Regions from separate parts of the Amycolatopsis sp. lyj-23 genome, predicted to be linked through region 1. Evidence: riboswitches for the same ligand, from Rfam matches in the RefSeq annotation. Region 1 holds a riboswitch; the other holds the start of a gene.
The links. A riboswitch is a leader RNA that binds a small molecule or an ion and turns the genes downstream of it on or off. The one in region 1 is predicted to bind thiamine pyrophosphate.
Positions count from the first base shown of each region.

Region 1 (9,547 bases):
CCTCCTCCGGGACGTCCCGCTCGACGCGGGCATCGACTGCGGCGTGCTCGCCGAGCGGACGCCGGGGTTCGTCGCCGCGGACCTGATCGCGCTGCGCCGGGACGCGGCCCTGCGGGCGGCGCTGCGCCAGCGTGACACCGACGAGCCGCGCATCTCGCAGCAGGACCTGCTGGACGCGCTGGCCACCGTCCGGCCGGTCTCGATGTCCACTTCGGACAACCTGGCCACCGGCGGGCTGACCCTGGACGACGTCGGCGACATGACCGAGGTCAAGCAGTCGCTCACCGAAGCCGTGCTCTGGCCGCTGCGGTACCCGGACTCGTTCGCCCGGCTCGGCGTCGAACCGCCGCGCGGGGTCCTCCTGTACGGGCCGCCCGGCGGCGGCAAGACGTTCCTCGTGCGGGCGCTGGCCGGCACCGGCGCGCTGAACGTCTTCGCGGTCAAGGGCGCCGAGCTGATGGACAAGTGGGTCGGCGAGTCCGAGCGCGCGGTGCGCGAGCTGTTCCGCCGGGCCGCCGAGGCCGCGCCCGCGCTGATCTTCCTGGACGAGATCGACGCGCTGGCCCCGCGCCGCGGGCAGTCGTCCGACTCCGGCGTCGCCGACCGCGTGGTCGCGGCGCTGCTCACCGAGCTCGACGGCGTCGAGCCGATGCGCGAGGTCGTCGTCCTGGGCGCGACGAACCGGCCGGAGCTGGTCGACCCGGCGCTGCTGCGGCCGGGACGGCTCGAGCGCCGCGTCTACGTGCCGCCGCCGGACGCCGAGGCCCGCGCGGCCATCCTCGCCGCCAGCTCGAAGAACACGCCGCTGGCCGAGGACGTCGACCTCGCCGCGGTCGCGTCCACTCTGGACGGGTACTCGGCCGCCGACTGCGCGGCGCTGATCCGCGAAGCCGCGTTGACGGCGATGCGCGAATCGCTGGAGGCCCGCGAAGTCACCGCGGCGCACCTGGAGACGGCCCGGAAGACCGTCCGGCCGAGCCTCGACCCGGCCCAGCTGGCCGCGCTGGAGGCGTACGCGAAGACCCAGTCGGGAGAATGAGAAAGGCGGCCGTCAACGACGGCCGCCTTCTCCGGAGCTTCAGCTGCCCTTGTGACCGCTCTGGTATTCCTTCGTCACGATGATGATCACGCCGGGGGTCGCGTTCTGGATGCCCTCGAAGCGCGGCTCGGCCTTGATGTCGAACTCCTGGGCCAGTTGCTTGGCCGCGGCTTCCTCGTCGGTGCCCGGGCGGTAGTACGCCGTCGTCGTCGGGATGATGCCCTGGGAGTAGTTGCCGACCTCGTTGACGTTCCAGCCGGCGCCGCGGAAGTCCTCGGCCGCGCGGTCCGCCAGGCCCTTGATCGTCGAGTTGTTGAGCACCCGGACGGTCACCCACTTGTTGGACGCCTGCTGGTCACCGCCCGGCTGACCGGGTTGACCAGGCTGCCCCTGCTGCCCCGGCTGACCGGGTTGACCCGGCTGCCCGGGGCCGGCCGACGTCGGCTGGCCGGGCGCCGGCGAACTCGGCGACGGCGACGCGGGCGACGAAGCGCTCGTCGAGGACGACGCCGTCGCCGTCGAAGAACTGCCCGAAGACGGCGCGGAGGACGTCCCCGGCTGCGTCGACGTGCCGCTCGGCCCGGCTTCGTTCGATCCTTCGCCTCCGCCGAGCGCGGTGATCCCGCCGATCACGGCGGCGATGATCGCCACGCCGATCAACGCGACGCCGGCGGCCTTCATCGGCCGGGACATTCCGGAAAACACACTCATTTCAGCTCGATCCCCAGTCGCCGGGCGCCTCGCTTGCGCTGGCGGGCGGCGCGGGTCTTGCGCAGCCGCTTCACCAGCATCGGGTCGGCTTCGATCGCCTCCGGCTTCTCCAGCAGCTTGTTGAGCAGCTGGTAGTAGCGCGTTGCAGACAGGTCGAAGCGTTCGCGGATGGCGTTCTCCTTCGCCCCGGCGTGCCGCCACCACTGGCGCTCGAAGGCGAGGATCTCGACCTCGCGTTCGGTCAGGCCGGGCACGGGCTTCGGCGGCGACGGCTGCGGCTCAGCCATCGACTCCGCGGCGTCCATCCGAGTCCCTCTCAATCGGGCGTCATGGCGAATCAGACCTAGCTCTTCCGCGGGCGCCATTGAACCACGGAAGCCACCACCGACGTGGGCATCGACGTCGGCGCGTCACGGTCTGATGCAGGTGTACCAGAGGGGTCCGACTAAACTGGCTCGCCGTGACCATCCACCCCATCGTTATCGCCGGCGAGCCCGTGCTGCACCAGCCGACTCGGGAGATCACCGAGTACGACGAGAAGCTGCGCACGCTCGTGGACGACATGTTCGAGACGATGTACGCCGCCGAGGGCGTCGGCCTCGCGGCCAACCAGATCGGCCTCGACCTGCGCGTGTTCGTCTACGACTGCCCGGACGACGAGGGCGTGCGGCACAAGGGCGTCGTCGTCAACCCGAAGCTCGAGACGTCGGAGATCCCGGAGACCATGCCGGACCCGGACGACGACTGGGAGGGCTGCCTCTCCGCGCCCGGCGAGTCGTACCCGACCGGCCGCGCGAAGTGGGCGAAGGTGACCGGCTTCGACGTCGACGGCAACCCGATCGAGGTCGAGGGCACCGGTTACTTCGCGCGCTGCCTGCAGCACGAGACCGATCACCTGGACGGGTACATCTACCTGGACCGCCTGGTCGGGCGGCACGCGCGCGCGGCGAAGAAGATGTTGAAGCACAACAAGTGGGGCGTCCCGGGCAACTCGTGGCTGCCGCCGAAGACCCCCGAGGACGACGGCGCCGTCATCTGAACCGCCCGACCCAAGCGCCCCAAGGCGGCCTTGGTTGCGTCTCACGCACCCAAGGCGGCCTTCGGTGCGTCTGACGCACCGAAGGCCACATTGGGGCGTTTGAGACTCAGCAGCCGAGGAAGTGGCAGCGGACCACCTTCGGCGTCTCCAGGACCGAGCCCGCCTGGACGTCCCAGGCGAGCCGGACGTACTGCGCGTGCGTCCAGGCCAGCGGGGTCGCCGACGTGTTCGGCGTGCCGGCCGGGAAGCCGGTCTGGCCCGACGGCGGGTTCTCGTCCCACACCTGCTCCGGCATGGTCTCCGCCGAGCTGCTCACCCGGCCGAGGTCACGCAGCCGCCGCGCGGCCGACGCACTGTCGCCGAGCGTCAGCTCGTACTCGCCGCGCTCGCCGGCGAGCAGCGGCCACAGCCGGCCGAACGTCGTGCGGCTCTCCGCCGGGAACGTGTAGTCCCACGGCGAACCGTCGGCCTGCTCGCCGTAGCCGTCCTTCGTGTAGCGGTGCCAGAACTGGCCGGTCGGCGTGGTGAAGGCGATGTCCTTGTCGGTGACCCTGATGCTGTTGCGGATCACCGGGTCGTCGGCGCGGTAGACGCCGAGCCGGACGAGGTCGAGGAAGCCCGCGTCGGTGACCGCGCGCTGGTCCATCGTCACGCTCGAGTTGCCGAGGTTGTAGGTCGTGCCGGCGTTCGCGTTCGCGTCCTTGGTGAGGCGGACGAAGTACGGGTCCTTCGACAGCGGCCCGTTCGTGGTGATCGTCTGCTTGGGCAGGTCGGCCTTCATCTTGTCGGCCGCGGCGAGGTAGCGGGCGGCGTCGGCGGCCGCGCCGTTGTGCGACGCGATGTCCGCCGCGCAGACGAGCCCGGCGATCACCGAGGCGATGGTCGACGGGGACCAGCCGTCCTGCTCCTCCCAGCGCTCCTGCTGGGTGTACGGCGACGCCTGCCCGTTCGGCCCCCGGTACCCGAGGATGAAGTCGGCGGCCTTGCGGACGCCGGGCCACAGGTCGGTGCGGCCGAGCTGCTGGGCCAGCACGATCGGGAACGCGGTCTCGTCGAGCTGGATCGACGTCCAGTACGGGACGCCGTCGACGCGGCTGTTCTGCGGCATGTGCCCGTCGGCCTGCTGCTGCGTGCCGAACATGTAGGACACGGCCCGGTTCGCGGCCGCCTGGTCGCCGCCGGCGGCCAGGCCGGTCGCGATCTGGTAGAGGTCACGCGGCCAGACGAGGTGGTAGGTGCCGGACGGCGACCACTCCGGGTCGTTGTTCCCGAACCGCCACGGCATGCTCGGCGACGCGATGAACGCGCCCGGGTGGTGCTTGTCCTCGCTCGCGGCGAGCGTCAGCATCGACGCCTTGTAGAGGTCGCGCTCGGCGTCGGTCTTCAGCGACGACGGCGGCTTGCCGATCCCGCGCAGGTACTGCTGCCAGCCGCGGTCGTAGGCGCGCGTGATGTCGCGGACCCCGCGGCGCTGCGACGCCTGCGCGCTCTTCAGCGCGTCGGCGGCCTTCGCGCCCATGCCGAGGGCCAGGGTGACATGCCGGTTGCGGAGACCGTCGGCGGTCGTCTGCCCGGTCAGCACGACGTTGCCCTTGGCGGCGGTGTCGTAGGAGGTCAGCTTGAACGTCTTCGCGAGCTGCGTGTGGCCGTCGGACGCGCCCGCGTAGCCGACGCTCGTCTTCGTGAACGCGGGCTTCGCGGTGAGCGCGGCGGCGTTCGCGGCGTCCTGCGCGGTGACGGCGTCACCGGCGCGGGCGGCCGAGTCGTCGGAACCGTCGTTGGTCAGGTCCGGGTCGGCGACCGCGTAGAGCTGGTAGGGCCGCCCGGTGAGCGACTGGAAGTCGACGTCCACCAGCACGGTCGTGGCGGCCGGGTCGGTGACGTAGGTCTTGCGGATGCGCCAGCGGTGCTGGTCGTCGGTGATGGTCTGCTCATAGGTGAGACTGTCGTCGTCGGTCCGCCGGACCTGCTGCGACTCGGCGGTGTGGTCCGCGACGGCGAAGCTGCGGCCGTCCGTGACCACGAAGTCCAGCGAGCGGACGCTGGGCGTCGACAGGTCCGGGTAGTAGACCTCGGACAGCTGCCCGCCCTGGAGGGTGAACCAGACGTTGCTGGACCGGTCGTGCGCGGTCCCGAAGCCGGTCTTGTTCGCGGGCAGCCAGCTGGGATGGCTCCCGGGCGCGCCGGGAGCCTCGCCCTGGGCCACCGCGGTCGCCGGGATCAGGCCGGTGACCAGCAGCCCGGCGAGGGCGCCGAAGATGAGTTTTCGCATATCAACCCCACAGAAGATCGCTTTCTGCACCGTTACAGAAGCGACTTGGCAGTCTGCCGCCGATCCTTCACCGGCGCATGAGCCGATCCGGTGAACCACCGACCGTCACTGGTCCGGTGAACCGGTTCACGGACAGCGAACGGACTTCGCCCGTCGACGAGCGCACACTTGTAGTACCTGCAACGTTGTAATCGAGGTGCGCATGGACGACGCGATGGACGCCTACTCGCGCGCGGTCAGCACGGTCGCCCGGACCGTCACCCCGCACGTCGCCGGGGTGCAGCTCGCGCGCGGCAGCGGCTCGGCGGTCGTCTTCGCCGGCGACGGGCACCTGCTCACCAACGCCCACGTCGTCAGCGACCACCGGCGCGGGGTCGCCACCTTCGCCGACGGCAGCGAAGTGCCCTTCGACGTCGTCGGCGCCGATCCGCTGTCCGACCTCGCCGTGCTGCGGGCCCGGGGTGCGACGCCGGCGGCCGCCGAACTCGGGGACGCCGACCGGCTCGTCGTCGGGCAGCTCGTCGTCGCGGTCGGGAACCCGCTCGGCTTCTCCGGGACCGTCACCGCGGGGGTCGTCAGCGCGCTCGGGCGGGCGCTGCCGGTGCGGCAGGGGCGCACCACCCGGGTGATCGAGGACGTCATCCAGACCGACGCCGCGCTCAACCCCGGCAACTCCGGCGGCGCCCTCGCCGACTCCGCCGGCCGGGTGGTCGGCGTCAACACCGCCGTCGCCGGGGTCGGCCTCGGGCTCGCCGTGCCGATCAACGCGACGACGCGGCGGATCATCGACACGCTCCTCGTCGAGGGCCGGGTGCGGCGCGCGTACCTCGGTGTCGTCGGCGTGCCCGCGCCGCTGCCGGACGACGTCGCCGAGCGCACCGGGCAGAACGCCGGGCTGCGGGTGCGCGAAGTCGTGTCCGGCGGTCCCGCCGACCGGGCCGGGTTGCGGGCCGGCGATCTCGTGCTGACCGTCGGGCGCACGCGCGTCTCGGACGCGCAGGGCATCCAGCGGCAGCTGTTCGCCGAAGTGATCGGCACCGCACTGCCGATCACCGTGCTGCGCAACGGAGCCATGGTCGACGTCTACGCCACACCGGCAGAGTTGGTCGGGTGACTTGAGTATCGCGCTCCGGCGTGGCATGGTCGGTGGCACAACACCAACGCGGGAGCTCGCGCCATGGCGGGCTGAGAGGGTGACTTGCGATTTCGCAGGCGTCACCGACCGCATGAACCTGACCGGGTAATGCCGGCGTAGGGAGTGAAAGTCGTTGACGACGCTGGAGAATTCTGCTGCCGTCTCCGTGACGACCGGGCCGATCACCGGCTCGCGCAAGGTGTACCACCAGACCGAATCCGGGCTGCGGGTTCCGGCCCGCCGGATCGATCTGTCCAACGGTGAACACTTCGACGTCTACGACACTTCGGGCCCGTACACGGATCCGGAGGTGTCGATCGACGTCCACAGTGGACTGCACCGGCTGCGCGCCGGCTGGGCCGACGGGCGCGAGCACAACACGCAGCTCGGCTGGGCCAAACAGGGCGTCATCACCCGCGAAATGGAGTACATCGCGGCGCGCGAACGGGTTTCGCCCGAGTTCGTCCGCGACGAAGTGGCCCGCGGGCGTGCGGTGATCCCGGTCAACCGCAAGCACCCGGAGTCCGAGCCGATGATCATCGGCAAGAACTTCCTGGTGAAGATCAACGCCAACATGGGCAACTCGGCCGTCTGGTCGTCGGTCGAGGAAGAGGTCGACAAGATGGTGTGGGCCACCCGCTGGGGTGCCGACACGATCATGGACCTCTCCACCGGCAAGCGGATCCACGAGACGCGGGAGTGGATCATCCGCAACTCGCCGGTCCCGGTCGGCACCGTGCCGATCTACCAGGCGCTGGAGAAGGTCGACGGCGAACCGGAGAAGCTGTCGTGGGAGGTCTACCGCGACACCATCATCGAGCAGTGCGAACAGGGCGTCGACTACGTCACCGTGCACGCCGGCGTGCTCCTGCGCTACATCCCGCTGACCGCCCGGCGCGTCACCGGGATCGTCAGCCGCGGCGGCTCGATCATGGCCGCGTGGTGCCTCGCGCACCACCAGGAGTCCTTTTTGTACACGCACTTCGAGGAGCTCTGCGAGATCCTCCGGCAGTACGACGTCACGTTCTCCCTCGGCGACGGCCTGCGCCCGGGGTCCATCGCGGACGCCAACGACCGCGCCCAGTTCGCCGAGCTCGAAACCCTCGGCGAGCTGACGCACATCGCGCGTTCGCACGACGTCCAGGTCATGATCGAGGGCCCCGGCCACGTGCCGATGCACAAGATCAAGGAGAACGTGGAGCTCGAGGAAAAGCTCTGCGGCGAAGCGCCGTTCTACACCCTCGGTCCACTCGCGACGGACATCGCACCGGCGTACGACCACATCACCTCCGCCATCGGCGCGGCCCAGATCGGCTGGTACGGCACGGCGATGCTGTGTTACGTCACGCCGAAGGAGCACCTCGGCCTGCCCAACCGCGACGACGTCAAGACCGGCGTGATCACGTACAAGATCGCCGCGCACGCCGCGGACCTGGCCAAGGGACACAAGTACGCGCAGGAGTGGGACGACGAGCTGTCCAAGGCCCGGTTCGAGTTCCGCTGGAACGACCAGTTCAACCTCTCGCTGGACCCGGACACCGCCCGCTCGTTCCACGACGAGACGCTGCCCGCCGAGCCGGCCAAGACCGCGCACTTCTGCTCGATGTGCGGCCCGAAGTTCTGCTCGATGCGGATCACCCAGGACGTCCGCAAGTACGCCGAGGAGCACGGTCTGTCCACGGTGGAAGCCATCGAGGCCGGCATGGCCTCGAAGTCGGCGGAGTTCACCGAGGCGGGCGGCAAGGTCTACCTGCCGGTGGTGCAGCCGTGACACCGAGGACCGCCCTCACCATCGCCGGGTCCGACTCCGGCGGTGGTGCGGGCATCCAGGCGGACCTGCGCACCTTCTTCGCCAACGGCGTCCACGGACTGGTCGCGTTGACGGCGGTCACCGTGCAGAACTCCCTGGGCGTGCAGGGTTTCACCGAGATCCCGGCCGACGTGGTCACCGCGCAGATCAAGGCGGTGGCGTCGGACATGGGTGTCGACGCGGCGAAGACGGGCATGCTGGCCACGGCCGAGATCATCCGCGCGGTGGCGAAGACCCTGGACGAGCTCGAGTCCGGCTTCCCGCTGGTGGTCGACCCGGTGGCGGCGTCGATGACGGGCCACTCGCTGCTGCGCGAGGATGCCCTGGAGGCGATCCGCACGGAACTGTTCCCGCGGGCGACGCTGATCACGCCGAACCTCGACGAAGTCCGGTTGCTGACGGGCGTTTCCGTCGTCGACACGGCCTCGCAGCGGGCCGCCGCCGACGCCCTCCTCGAGTTCGGCTCGCGGTGGGTCCTGGTGAAGGGCGGCCACATGCAGGGGACACCGGACTGCGTGGACCTGCTGACCGACGGCAGCTCCTACGTCGAGCTGACCGGCCGTCGCTACGAGACGGAGAACACCCACGGCGGCGGTGACACGCTCGCGTCGGCGATCACGGCGGCCCTGGCGAAGGGTGCTTCGGTCCCGGACGCGGTGGCGGCGGGGAAGAAGTTCATCGAGCGTTGTGTCGCGGAGGCTTACCCGCTGGGTGCAGGGGTGGGGCCGGTCTCGCCGTTCTGGGTACTGGACCGGTAAATCACGCGCGGCATCGGAGCCGGGCTGCCAAACTGGCCCGGTGACCGAGGACGAGCTGTGGCAGACCCTGCCCCAGGGGCTGCAGGAGCAATTCGACGCCCTGGTCGGCGAAGGTCGCCATATCCAGGCGATAGCCGTCCTGCGCGAAAAGTCCGGCCGCACGCCGCCGCCGAGCATCCACGACGGCGTGGCGCTCCTCGACCACCGCGCCCGCGTACTGCGCGAACGCGGCTGACTCAGCGGACCGGCTGCAGTTCCCGGCCGTCGTAGTCTTCGCGGGCCGAGCGGATCCGGTCGAAGTTCGCCTGGGACCACGTGCTCAACGCGATCAGGTGCGCGCCGACCTCGGCGCCCATCTCCGTCAGCGCGTACTCCACCGTCGGCGGGGTGGTCGGGTACACCGTGCGCGTCACGAAGCCGTCGCGTTCGAGCTGGCGGAGGTTCTGGGTCAGCATCTTCTGGCTGATGCCGTCCACCGCGCGGCGCAGCTCGCCGAAGCGATGCGGGCCGCGGGCGAGCGCACCCAGGACCAGGGCCGTCCACTTGTTGGCCAGCAGGTCCAGCACGTCGCGGCACGGACAGTTGCGCAGGTACACATCCCAGGGTCCGCCCTGGTCGCAGGTGGTATCCATCAGGTACCTACTTTACGGGAAAGTGCCTTCTGGCGAAAAGTGACGAAGGACCCGAGGATGGAGGCGAGCCCCGAAGACGAAGGAGTGAAGCAATGCGCATCGTGACCCAGCAGGCTCTCGGCGGACCGGAGGTGCTCCGCGTCACCGAGGC
Region 1 is NZ_JAJPWN010000012.1:1,426-10,972, forward strand. It holds gene ACLJPY_RS28670 (AAA family ATPase) at 1-1,039, shown strand, start outside; gene ACLJPY_RS28675 (LytR C-terminal domain-containing protein) at 1,079-1,750, opposite strand; gene ACLJPY_RS28680 (DUF3263 domain-containing protein) at 1,747-2,055, opposite strand; gene ACLJPY_RS28685 (peptide deformylase) at 2,211-2,789, shown strand; gene ACLJPY_RS28690 (glycoside hydrolase family 15 protein) at 2,896-5,061, opposite strand; gene ACLJPY_RS28695 (S1C family serine protease) at 5,264-6,175, shown strand; TPP riboswitch at 6,214-6,336, shown strand; gene thiC (phosphomethylpyrimidine synthase ThiC) at 6,330-7,967, shown strand; gene thiD (bifunctional hydroxymethylpyrimidine kinase/phosphomethylpyrimidine kinase) at 7,964-8,764, shown strand; gene ACLJPY_RS28710 (hypothetical protein) at 8,805-8,999, shown strand; gene ACLJPY_RS28715 (winged helix-turn-helix transcriptional regulator) at 9,001-9,396, opposite strand; gene ACLJPY_RS28720 (NADP-dependent oxidoreductase) at 9,489-9,547, shown strand, end outside.

Region 2 (9,547 bases), on a different contig from region 1:
GGCATGACCGACCAGCCGCCGAACGGCCTGCCCCGCTACCGCCTGCTGACCGGCCCGGACGACGCCGCGTTCTGCCACCGGGTCAGCGAGGCACTGGACCTCGGCTACCGCCTGCACGGCTCACCGGCGGCGACGTTCGACGGCGACCAGGTCATCGTCGCCCAGGCCGTGCTCTGGCCGGGAGAACCGGGCTAGCAGGTACATCCCGGCGTAGGAGCACCACGGCGTCCACGCGCGTGCGCGCTCCGGCAGCGAGTCCGGCGCGATGCCCAGCGCCTCGGCGCCGCGGCGGACCACGGGGTCCTCGGCGAGCAGGACGTCCGGCGCGCCGAGGACGCGCATGACGACGTAGTCGGCCGTCGACGGGTCGACGCCCGGGGTCGCGAGCAGCTCGGCCCGCAGCTCCGCCGCGTCCCGGCCGACGTGCAGGTCGAGCCGGCCCTCCGCCAGCGCGGCGATCCCCGCGTGCCCCGGCACGGCCTCGGCGACCTGGGCCGCGGTCGGGAACAGCCGCGACACGCCCCACTCACCCGGCACCTCGTCGCCGGGTGGCAACAAGCCGCCGGCCAGGGCGCGCAGCAGCAGCTCCTCGCCGTCGATCGCACCCGGCACCCGGATCCCCGGCACCGCCGCGACCACCGGCGCCAGCGCCGGGTCCGCGCCGAGGACGCGGGTGACCGCCGCGGGGTCGGCGTCGAGGTCGAGCAGCCGCCGCACCCGGCTGACCGCGCTGCCGAGGTCGCGCAGGTCGGTGAGCATCAGCTCGCACCGCACGTGGTCCGATGACGGCGTCAACCGCACGACACCCGTGCCGTGGGCGAGCCGCAGAGTGCGCGCGTAGGCCTCCGAAGTGACTTCCTCGACGCCCGCCACGGCGTGGTCCGCGAAAAAGCGAAGCAACCCCGAAGCGTCGAACGGCGGCCGGAACGGCAGCCGCAGGCTGAGCCGGGTTCCGGTCACGTCGGCCTGGCGCCCACGTCGTGAAGCGGCGAACGCGCGAAGCTGCGAAGGCGTTGTCGCGAACACTTCGCGGATCGTCTCGTTGAACTGCCGCACGCTCGAGAAGCCCGCCGCGAAGGCGACGTCCGTCAGCGGCAGCTCGGACACCTCGATGAGCAGCCGCGCCGAGTGCGCCCGGTGCGCACGGGCCAGCGCGAGCGGGCCCGCGCCCAGCTCGGCGGTGAGCACCCGGCCGAGCTGGCGTTCCGAATACCCGAGCCGCCGGGCGAGGCCGGGGACGCCTTCGCGTTCCACGGTCCCGTCGGAGATCAGCCGCATCGCCCGCGCGGCCAGGTCGGCGCGCACGTTCCAGTCCGGCGAGCCGGGCACGGCGTCCGGGAGGCAGCGGCGGCAGGCGCGGAAGCCGTTGGCCTGCGCGGCCGCCGACGTCGGGAAGAAGCGGACGTTCTGCACCTTCGGCGTCGACGCCGGGCACGACGGCCGGCAGTAGATGCCGGTGGTGCGGACCGCCATGATGAACTGGCCGTCGAAGCGCGGGTCGCGGGCGGTGACCACGCGGTAGCAGCGTTCGGCGTCGCGCCAGAGCGCGAGCGTGTCGGTGACCATGGATCCGAGCATGTCAGCAGCTCAGCGACCCTGCTGGCGGAAATCCGCCACGGCGTTGGGTGCGTGGGGCCCGGCCGGGTGAGCCACGTAGACTGCGGGGTCGTGAGCCTCACCCTCGGTATCGTCGGCCTGCCCAACGTCGGCAAGTCCACCCTGTTCAACGCGCTGACCCGCAACGACGTGCTCGCCGCGAACTACCCGTTCGCGACGATCGAGCCGAACGTCGGTGTCGTGCCGCTGCCGGACCCCCGGCTGGACAAGCTGGCCGAGCTGTACAAGTCGGAGAAGACGGTCCCCGCCGTGGTGTCCTTTGTGGACATCGCGGGCATCGTGAAGGGCGCGTCCGAGGGCGCCGGGCTGGGCAACAAGTTCCTGGCGAACATCCGTGAGGCCAATGCGATCTGCCAGGTCATCCGCGTGTTCGACGACCCGGACGTGGTGCACGTCGACGGCCGGATCGACCCGTCGAGCGACATCGAGACGATCAACACCGAGCTGATCCTCGCCGACCTGCAGACCCTCGACAAGGCGCTGCCGCGGCTGGAGAAGGAAGCGCGGACGAAGAAGGAGAACAAGCCCGCGCTGGACAACGCCCAGAAGGCGAAGGAAATCCTCGACGCCGGGCGCACGCTTTTCCAGGCGCAGAAGGAAGTCGACTTCGAGGCGCTGCGCGAACTGAGCCTGCTGACGACGAAGCCGTTCCTGTACGTCTTCAACGCCGACGAGTCGGTGCTCACCGACGAAGCCCGCCGCGCGGAGCTGACGAAGCTGGTCGCGCCGGCGGACGCGGTGTTCCTCGACGCGAAGGTCGAGGCGGAGCTGCTGGAACTGGACGACGAGGAGTCGGTGCGCGAGCTGCTCGAGTCGGTCGGCCAGCCGGAGCCGGGCCTGTATTCGCTGGCCCGCGCGGGCTTCCACACGCTCGGCCTGCAGACGTACCTGACGGCGGGCCCGAAGGAGTCCCGCGCCTGGACGATCCCCCAGGGCGCCACGGCCCCCCAGGCGGCGGGCGTGATCCACACGGACTTCGAGCGCGGCTTCATCAAGGCGGAAATCGTCTCGTACGACGACCTGATGGAGGCGGGCTCCATGGCGGCCGCCCGTGCGGCGGGCAAGGTCCGCATGGAGGGCAAGGACTACGTCATGGCCGACGGCGACGTGGTCGAGTTCCGCTTCAACGTCTGATCCGGCTCAACTACTGACTGTTGTTTTCATTGGACGCAGGATATGCTGCGTCCAATGAAAGCTTCGCCGAGCTTGCTGCCGCTGCTGCGTTCGCGCATGCAGGGTGAGCTGCTCGCGCTGGTCCTGCTGCACCCGGAGCGCGAGTACTCCATCACCGAGCTCGCCGACGCCTGTGGCGTCACGCCGACGGCCGCGCTGCGCGAGGTCGAACGGCTGGTCGGCGGCGGCATCCTGGAAGACCGGCGGGTGGGCCGCAGCCGGCTCGTCAAAGCCCGGACGGACACGCCGCTCTACCGGCCGCTGAGCGAAGTCCTCGCGGTCACCTTCGGGCCGCTGCCGCTGCTCGTCGAGGCCCTGTCCGGCCTGCCCGGCGTGCTGGAGGCCTACATCTACGGGTCGTGGGCCGCGCGCTACCGCGGCGAACCGGGGCCGCCACCCGGTGACGTCGACGTCCTCGTCGTCGGCTCGCCCGATCCGGACGAGCTCTTCGACCTGGCCGAGGGCGTCTCACGACGGCTGGGCCGGGAGGTCAACGTCCACCGCATCACGTCCTCGGCGTGGGCGGCGGACAGCACGGATCCGTTCCTGACCAGCGTGCGTGCGCGTCCGCTGGTCCCGTTGCCACTCGATCGGGAGACCTGATGACCCGGTGGAACCAGGGCCGCGCCACGATCGACGCGCTCATCGCGCGCGGCTCCCTCGAGCACGTCCCGGCTTCGCGGGAGGCCGCGGAGGCGGAACTCGCCCGGGCCCGCACGCACGTCGTTTCGGCGCGGCAGCTGCTGGCTTCGGACCCGGAAGGCGCCTACACGCTGGCGTACGACGGCGCCCGCCGTGCGCTGGCCGCCGTGCTGCAGAACCAGGGCCTGCGCGCGACGAGCCGGGGTGGCCACATCGCCGTCTACGAAGCGGTGCTCGCGCAGCTCGACCCGCCGCTGGGGCCGCTCCTGCGGCCCTTCAACCGGATGCGGGCCCGGCGCAACGAGGTCGCCTACCGGTCTTCCGAGGCACCGCCGGTGACCGCCGAAGACGTGACGGCCGACGTGGCGAAGGTCGAAGACCTCATCGGCCTCGCGGAAAAGACCATCCCGAACATGTCCCGGTACTGATGGCGACGGCGAAGTCCCGCCCGCTCACACCGGACGAGCGCACGACACTGGACACGGTGCTCGCCGGCGACTTCCCGGGAGCCGCCGAACTGCGGGCGCAGGCCGCGACGGCCCGCGTGACCGGGCGGTGCGGCTGCGGGTGCCCGAGCATCAACCTGGAAGTCGACCGGAGCCTGCCGACCGCGGTGGTCGCCGACGCCCCGGTCGCGGTCGAAGCCGACGCGCCCGGCGGCGGGCTCATCGTCTTCGCCGAGGAGGGGCGCCTGTCCTGCCTGGAGTACTGGACGACGGCCGACGAGCCGCCGGCCGCGTTCCCGCCGCCCGGGCGAATCGCCCGGTAGTCGGCGGGCTACCTAGCCGAGCAGGCCCAGCAGGGCGATCGCGAGCAGCACCACCGCCGGGGCGAGTGCGTTGATCCAGGCGCGCTGGGCGGCGGTCAGAGTGCTGTTCATGGCGCTGTTCCCCACGGCCGGACCGATGCTTCCGCTCCGATCAGCGCGCTGATCATGGTCCGCGTTAACAGCTGTGATCGAACTCTCAGCCGTCCAGGTGACGGCGGTTGCGGGCGGTGAACCAGAGCACTCCGCCCGCCGCCGCCACCATCGTTGCGAACGCCGTCGTCCCGACTACGATTGCCTGAGTCATCTCGTCTCCTTCCCGAAGGTTCCGGTGACTGAGAGACGTCGAAGTCGAGGAAAAGTGCACTCAGCGTTACCGAGATCACACGGCGGCGAGCACCGAGTCGATCTGGGACGCCAGGTCGAAGTCCTTCGCCGTCAGGCCGCCCGCCGAATGCGTCGAGAGCCGGAACGTCAGGGTGCGCCAGCGGATGTCGATGTCCGGGTGGTGGTCGGCGGCTTCGGCGAGCACCGCCACCCGGTCCACCACCTCGATCGCCTGCGGAAAGCTCGCCAGTTCCACTTCGCGGGCGATCACCGCGCCGGACCGCGTCCAGCCCGGGCCCAGCCGTCCGTCGGCCTCGGCGTCGCTCAAGATTTCCGTCATGTCTCCATGGTCGTCCGTCCTCGGCTACGCTGCACGGTTGCCACGGGAGTCCGGCCGGTGCCGGGCTGAGAGGCGGGTAACCGCGACCGTTCGCACCTGAGACGGATCATGCCGGCGAAGGGAGGGCTTCCCCTTCCTCGCCCGGCGAAGTGCAGGAGGGTAGATGAAACGCAGGGCTGTTCGCGCCGCGACGGCCGTCGCCGCCGTCAGCGCCGTCGCCGCGGCGTGCTCGCTGTCGAACGGTGACGGTGGCACGCAGCAGACGCCCACCGTCACCCTCGTGACGCACGATTCCTTCACCGCCCCGCAGGAGGTGCTCGACGCCTTCCAGAAGCAGTCGGGCATCAAGGTCTCCGTGCTCAAGCAGGGCGACGCCGGATCGCTGACCAACAAGCTCGTGCTGACCAAGGCCAACCCGATTGGCGACGTCGCGTACGGCGTCGACTCGACCTTCGCCTCCCGCGCGCTCGGTGAAGGCGTCTTCGACCCGTACACCAGCCCGGAGGCCGACCGCGGGCCCCAGCGCTACGCCGTCGACCCCGAACACCGGCTCTCCGCGGTCGACGTCGGCGACGTCTGCGTCAACGTCGACACGAACTACTTCACCGCCAAGGGGATCCCGGCGCCGTCGACCTACGACGACCTGGCCGACCCGAAGTACAAGGACCTGCTGGTCGCCGAGGACCCGGCGACGGCATCACCCGGGCTGGCCTTCCTCCTCGGCACCATCGCCAAGTACGGCGACACCGGCTGGAAGGACTACTGGACGAAGCTGAAGGCCAACGGCGTCAAGGTGGTCAGCGGCTGGGAAGAGGCCTACACCAAGCAGTTCTCCGGCTCGTCCGGCAAGGGGCCGCGGCCGATCGTCGTCTCGTACGCGTCGTCGCCGGCCGCCGAAGTCGGCGACGACGGCAAGCCGCGCACCAAGGCGCTGCTCGACACCTGCTACCGGCAGGTCGAGTACGCCGGCGTGCTGGCGAACGGCAAGCAGGCCGAGAACGCGCGCAAGGTCGTCGACTTCCTGCTCTCCCAGCAGTTCCAGGCGACGGTCGCGGCCAACATGTACGTCTACCCGGCGCGCCAGGGCGTCGACCTGCCGCCGGGCTGGGCGCAGGTCGCGCCGCTGCCGCAGAAGCCGGAGACGCTGCCCGCGGACCAGGTGCAGGCCGGACGCGAGAAGTGGATCGGCGAATGGCGCACGCTCGTGCAGTGACATCCGAGGCGCCGCCTCGGGCCGGGGGCTCCGCCACCCGGAGCCCCCGGAAGCTCGGGCGATGACGTCCGAAGCCGTCCGGCGCACCACCGCCCCGCCGCGGACCGCCCGCGGGCTCGGCCTGGCGCTGCTCGGGCTGGCGCCGATCGGGTTCCTGGTGGTCTTCTTCGCCTGGCCGGTCCTGGCGATCGCCGGCCGCGGGTTCGCCGCCGGCGGCCTCGACGTCGTCCTCGGCGACGCGCGGACCTGGCAGCTGGCCGGGTTCACCGTCGGGAGCGCGGCCGCGTCGACGGCGGTCGCGGTGCTGGCCGGCCTGCCGGTGGCGTTCCTGCTGGCGCGGGTGCGCCTGCCCGGCGTCGGCCTGGCCCGGACGCTGGTGCTGGTGCCGTTCGTGCTGCCGACCGTGGTGGTCGGGCTCGCGTTCCGGGCGCTGTGGCCGGACGGCGGTGTGCTGCCGATCGTGCTGGCCAACGCCTTCTTCAACGTCGCCGTCGTCGCGCGGACCGTCGCCGGGCTGTGGGCGCGGCTCGACCCGCGGACGGCCGACGCCGCCCGCGCGCTCGGCGCCTCGCCGTGGCGGGCCTTCCGGTCGGTGACGCTGCCCGCGCTGGCCCCGGCGATCGCGTCGGCGGCCGCCGTGGTGTTCCTCTTCTGCGCCACCAGCTTCGGGGTCGTCCTGATCCTCGGCGGTGCCCGCTACCGGACCCTGGAAACCGAAATCTACCTGCGGACGGTCGATCTCCTGGACCTCTCCGGAGCGGCGGCGCTGTCGCTGGTCCAGTTCGCCGCCGTCGTCGCCGCGCTGGTGCTCGGCGGGCTCGCCCGGCGGCGCAAGGAAGGCGCCCGGATCGGCTCCGGCCGGGCCCGGCGGCCGAGGGGTGGCGAGTGGTGGGTCGTCGGCGTCGCGGGCTTCGTGCTGGCGTTGCTGGTGACGCCGATCGTCGCGCTCCTCGCCGAGTCGGTGTCCACCGAGGACGGCTGGAGCCTCGCCGGGTACCGGGCGCTGACGGGCACCGGCGAGAAGGGCGCGCTGCAGGTGTCCGGCTGGGACGCCGCGCTGAACTCGCTGAAGGTGGCCGTCGACGCGACGCTGCTCGCGATGGTCGTCGGCGTGCTCGCGTCCGTCGTGCTGGTGGCGCTGCGCCGGTCGCCCGCGCGAGCCGCGCGGGGTCTCGGCGAGACGATGGACGCCGTCCTGATGCTGCCGCTCGGGGTGTCGGCGGTGACCGTCGGGTTCGGCTACCTGGTGACGCTCGACGCGCTGCCCGGCGACCTCCGGACGTCGCCCTACCTCGTCCCGCTGGCCCAGGCGCTGGTCATCATCCCGCTGGTCGTGCGGATGGTCCTGCCGGTGCTGCGCTCGGTCGACGTCCGGCTGCGGCAGGCCGCGTCGACGCTCGGCGCGAGCCCGCTGCGGGTGTGGCGGGAGATCGACCTGCCGCTGACCCTGCGGCCGCTGGTCGCCGCGGCGGGCTTCGGGTTCGTCGTGGCCCTCGGCGAGTTCGGCGCGACGAGCTTCCTCGCCCGGCCGGCGGCGCCGACGCTGCCGGTCGCGATCGCGTCGCTGATGGCGCGCCCGGGGGAGCTGAACAACCAGATGGCGTACGCCGCGTGCGCGTTGCTGATGCTCGTGACGGTGCTGGCGGTCGCCCTGATCGACCGGCTCGGCCGCGGCGGGGTGGGGGAGTTCTGATGGCGCTGTCGGTGCGGGAGCTGACTGTCCACTACGGAACCTTCGCGGCCGTCCGCGACGCCCGGCTGGACATCGCCGACGGCGAGGTGCTGGCCCTGCTCGGCCCGTCCGGTTCGGGCAAGTCGACGCTGCTGCGCGCGATCACCGGCCTCGAGCCGTCGGCCCGCGGCTCGGTGAGCTGGGACGGCGAGGACCTCGGCGCGGTCCCGGTCCACCGGCGCGGCTTCGGCCTGGTCTTCCAGGACGGCCAGCTGTTCACCCACCGCGACGTCGCCGCGAACATCGCGTTCGGCCTGCGGATGCACGGCGTGCCCCGCGCGCAGTGGGCGCCACGGGTGGCCGAGCTGCTGGAGCTGGTGGGTTTGTCGGGCTTCGAGCGCCGCCGGGTGACGCAGCTGTCCGGCGGCCAGGCGCAGCGGGTCGCGCTGGCCCGGGCGCTGGCGCCGAAGCCGCGGTTGCTCCTGCTGGACGAGCCACTGTCCGGATTGGACGCCGGGTTGCGCGAACAGCTGGCGATCGACCTGGCGGAGCTGTTGCGGCGCAGCAAGATCACGGCGCTGCTGGTCACGCACGACCAGGAGGAGGCGTTCACGCTGGCCGACCGGGTGGCGGTGCTGGACGCGGGACAGGTCCGCCAGGAGGGTGCGGTCCGGCGCGTGTGGCGCAACCCGGCGGACGACGACGTGGCCCGGTTCCTGGGCGTGACGACGTTCGCCGACGGCGTGGCGACGGGCGGAGTGGTCGGCACGGACTTCGGCGAAGTGTCGCTGCCGGACGTCGGCGACGGCCCGGTGCGGCTGGGGTTGCGCCCGCACGCGCTGCGGGTGGCCGCGGCCGGAGTGCCGGGCGAGGTCGTCGCGGCGGTCCACCGCCGGGAACACGTGCGGCTGGTGGTCAAGCTGCACGGGTCCACTGTGGACGCCGTCGCCCCGGCGGCGTCGGACCTGCGCGCCGGGGACGCGGTGAACCTGCGGCTGGACCCGGACGGCATCGCGCTCGTCGGCTGACCTACGCGGCCCAGTGGGCGAGGAGGTCCAACGCGGACTCCGACGGGCTGCCGGGCTCCGCGGTGAACGTCACCAGCCGCTGGCCGGAGGAGTCCGGCAGCTCGAAGTTCTCGAACTGCAGCGTGAGTTCGCCCGCCACGGGGTGGCGGAAGCGCTTGCGCCCGTGCGTGCGCTGCTGGACGAACCGGCCCGCCCACAACGTCCGGAACGTCTCGCTGCGCAGCGTCAGCTCGCCGACGAGCGCCGCGAGCGCCGGGTCCGTCGCGTACCGGGCGGCGACGAGCCGCAGCTGGCCGACGGTGGCCCGGGCGACGTCGTGCCAATCCGGGAACACCTCGCGGCTCGCCGGGTCCAACAGGCAGAACCGGGCGAGGTTGGCCGTCGCGAACCCGCGGAACAGCTGCGCGGACAGCGGGTTCCCGGCGAGGACGTCGAGCCGGTGGTCGACGACCAGCGCCGGCACGCGGTCCAGTTTCGCCAGCAGCTGCGCCAGCTCCGGGCGCGCCCGGCGGGCCGACGGCGGCCGGGTGGGCCGCGCCGACGCGAGGTCGTCGAGGTGACGGCGTTCGACGTCGTCCAGCCGCAGCGTCCGGGCCAGCGCGTCGAGGACCTCGGGCGACGGCGCGCGGGCGCGGCCCTGCTCCAGGCGGACGTAGTACTCGACGCTGATCCCGGCCAGCTGCGCGACCTCCTCGCGCCGCAGGCCCGGCACCCGCCGCCGCGGTCCGGTGAGCACGCCGCACTCGGCCGGCGTGGCCGCCTCGCGGCG
Region 2 is NZ_JAJPWN010000004.1:40,900-50,446, forward strand. It holds gene ACLJPY_RS09545 (DUF1737 domain-containing protein) at 4-195, shown strand; gene ACLJPY_RS09550 (DNA-3-methyladenine glycosylase 2 family protein) at 121-1,578, opposite strand; gene ychF (redox-regulated ATPase YchF) at 1,669-2,751, shown strand; gene ACLJPY_RS09560 (ArsR family transcriptional regulator) at 2,806-3,393, shown strand; gene ACLJPY_RS09565 (hypothetical protein) at 3,393-3,860, shown strand; gene ACLJPY_RS09570 (hypothetical protein) at 3,860-4,201, shown strand; gene ACLJPY_RS09575 (4a-hydroxytetrahydrobiopterin dehydratase) at 4,581-4,865, opposite strand; TPP riboswitch at 4,898-5,006, shown strand; gene ACLJPY_RS09580 (thiamine ABC transporter substrate binding subunit) at 5,029-6,078, shown strand; gene ACLJPY_RS09585 (ABC transporter permease) at 6,215-7,771, shown strand; gene ACLJPY_RS09590 (ABC transporter ATP-binding protein) at 7,771-8,778, shown strand; gene ACLJPY_RS09595 (helix-turn-helix transcriptional regulator) at 8,780-9,547, opposite strand, start outside.
Region 2: linked by a shared signal. The riboswitch ahead of ACLJPY_RS09580 (thiamine ABC transporter substrate binding subunit) and the one ahead of thiC (phosphomethylpyrimidine synthase ThiC) in region 1 are both predicted to bind thiamine pyrophosphate.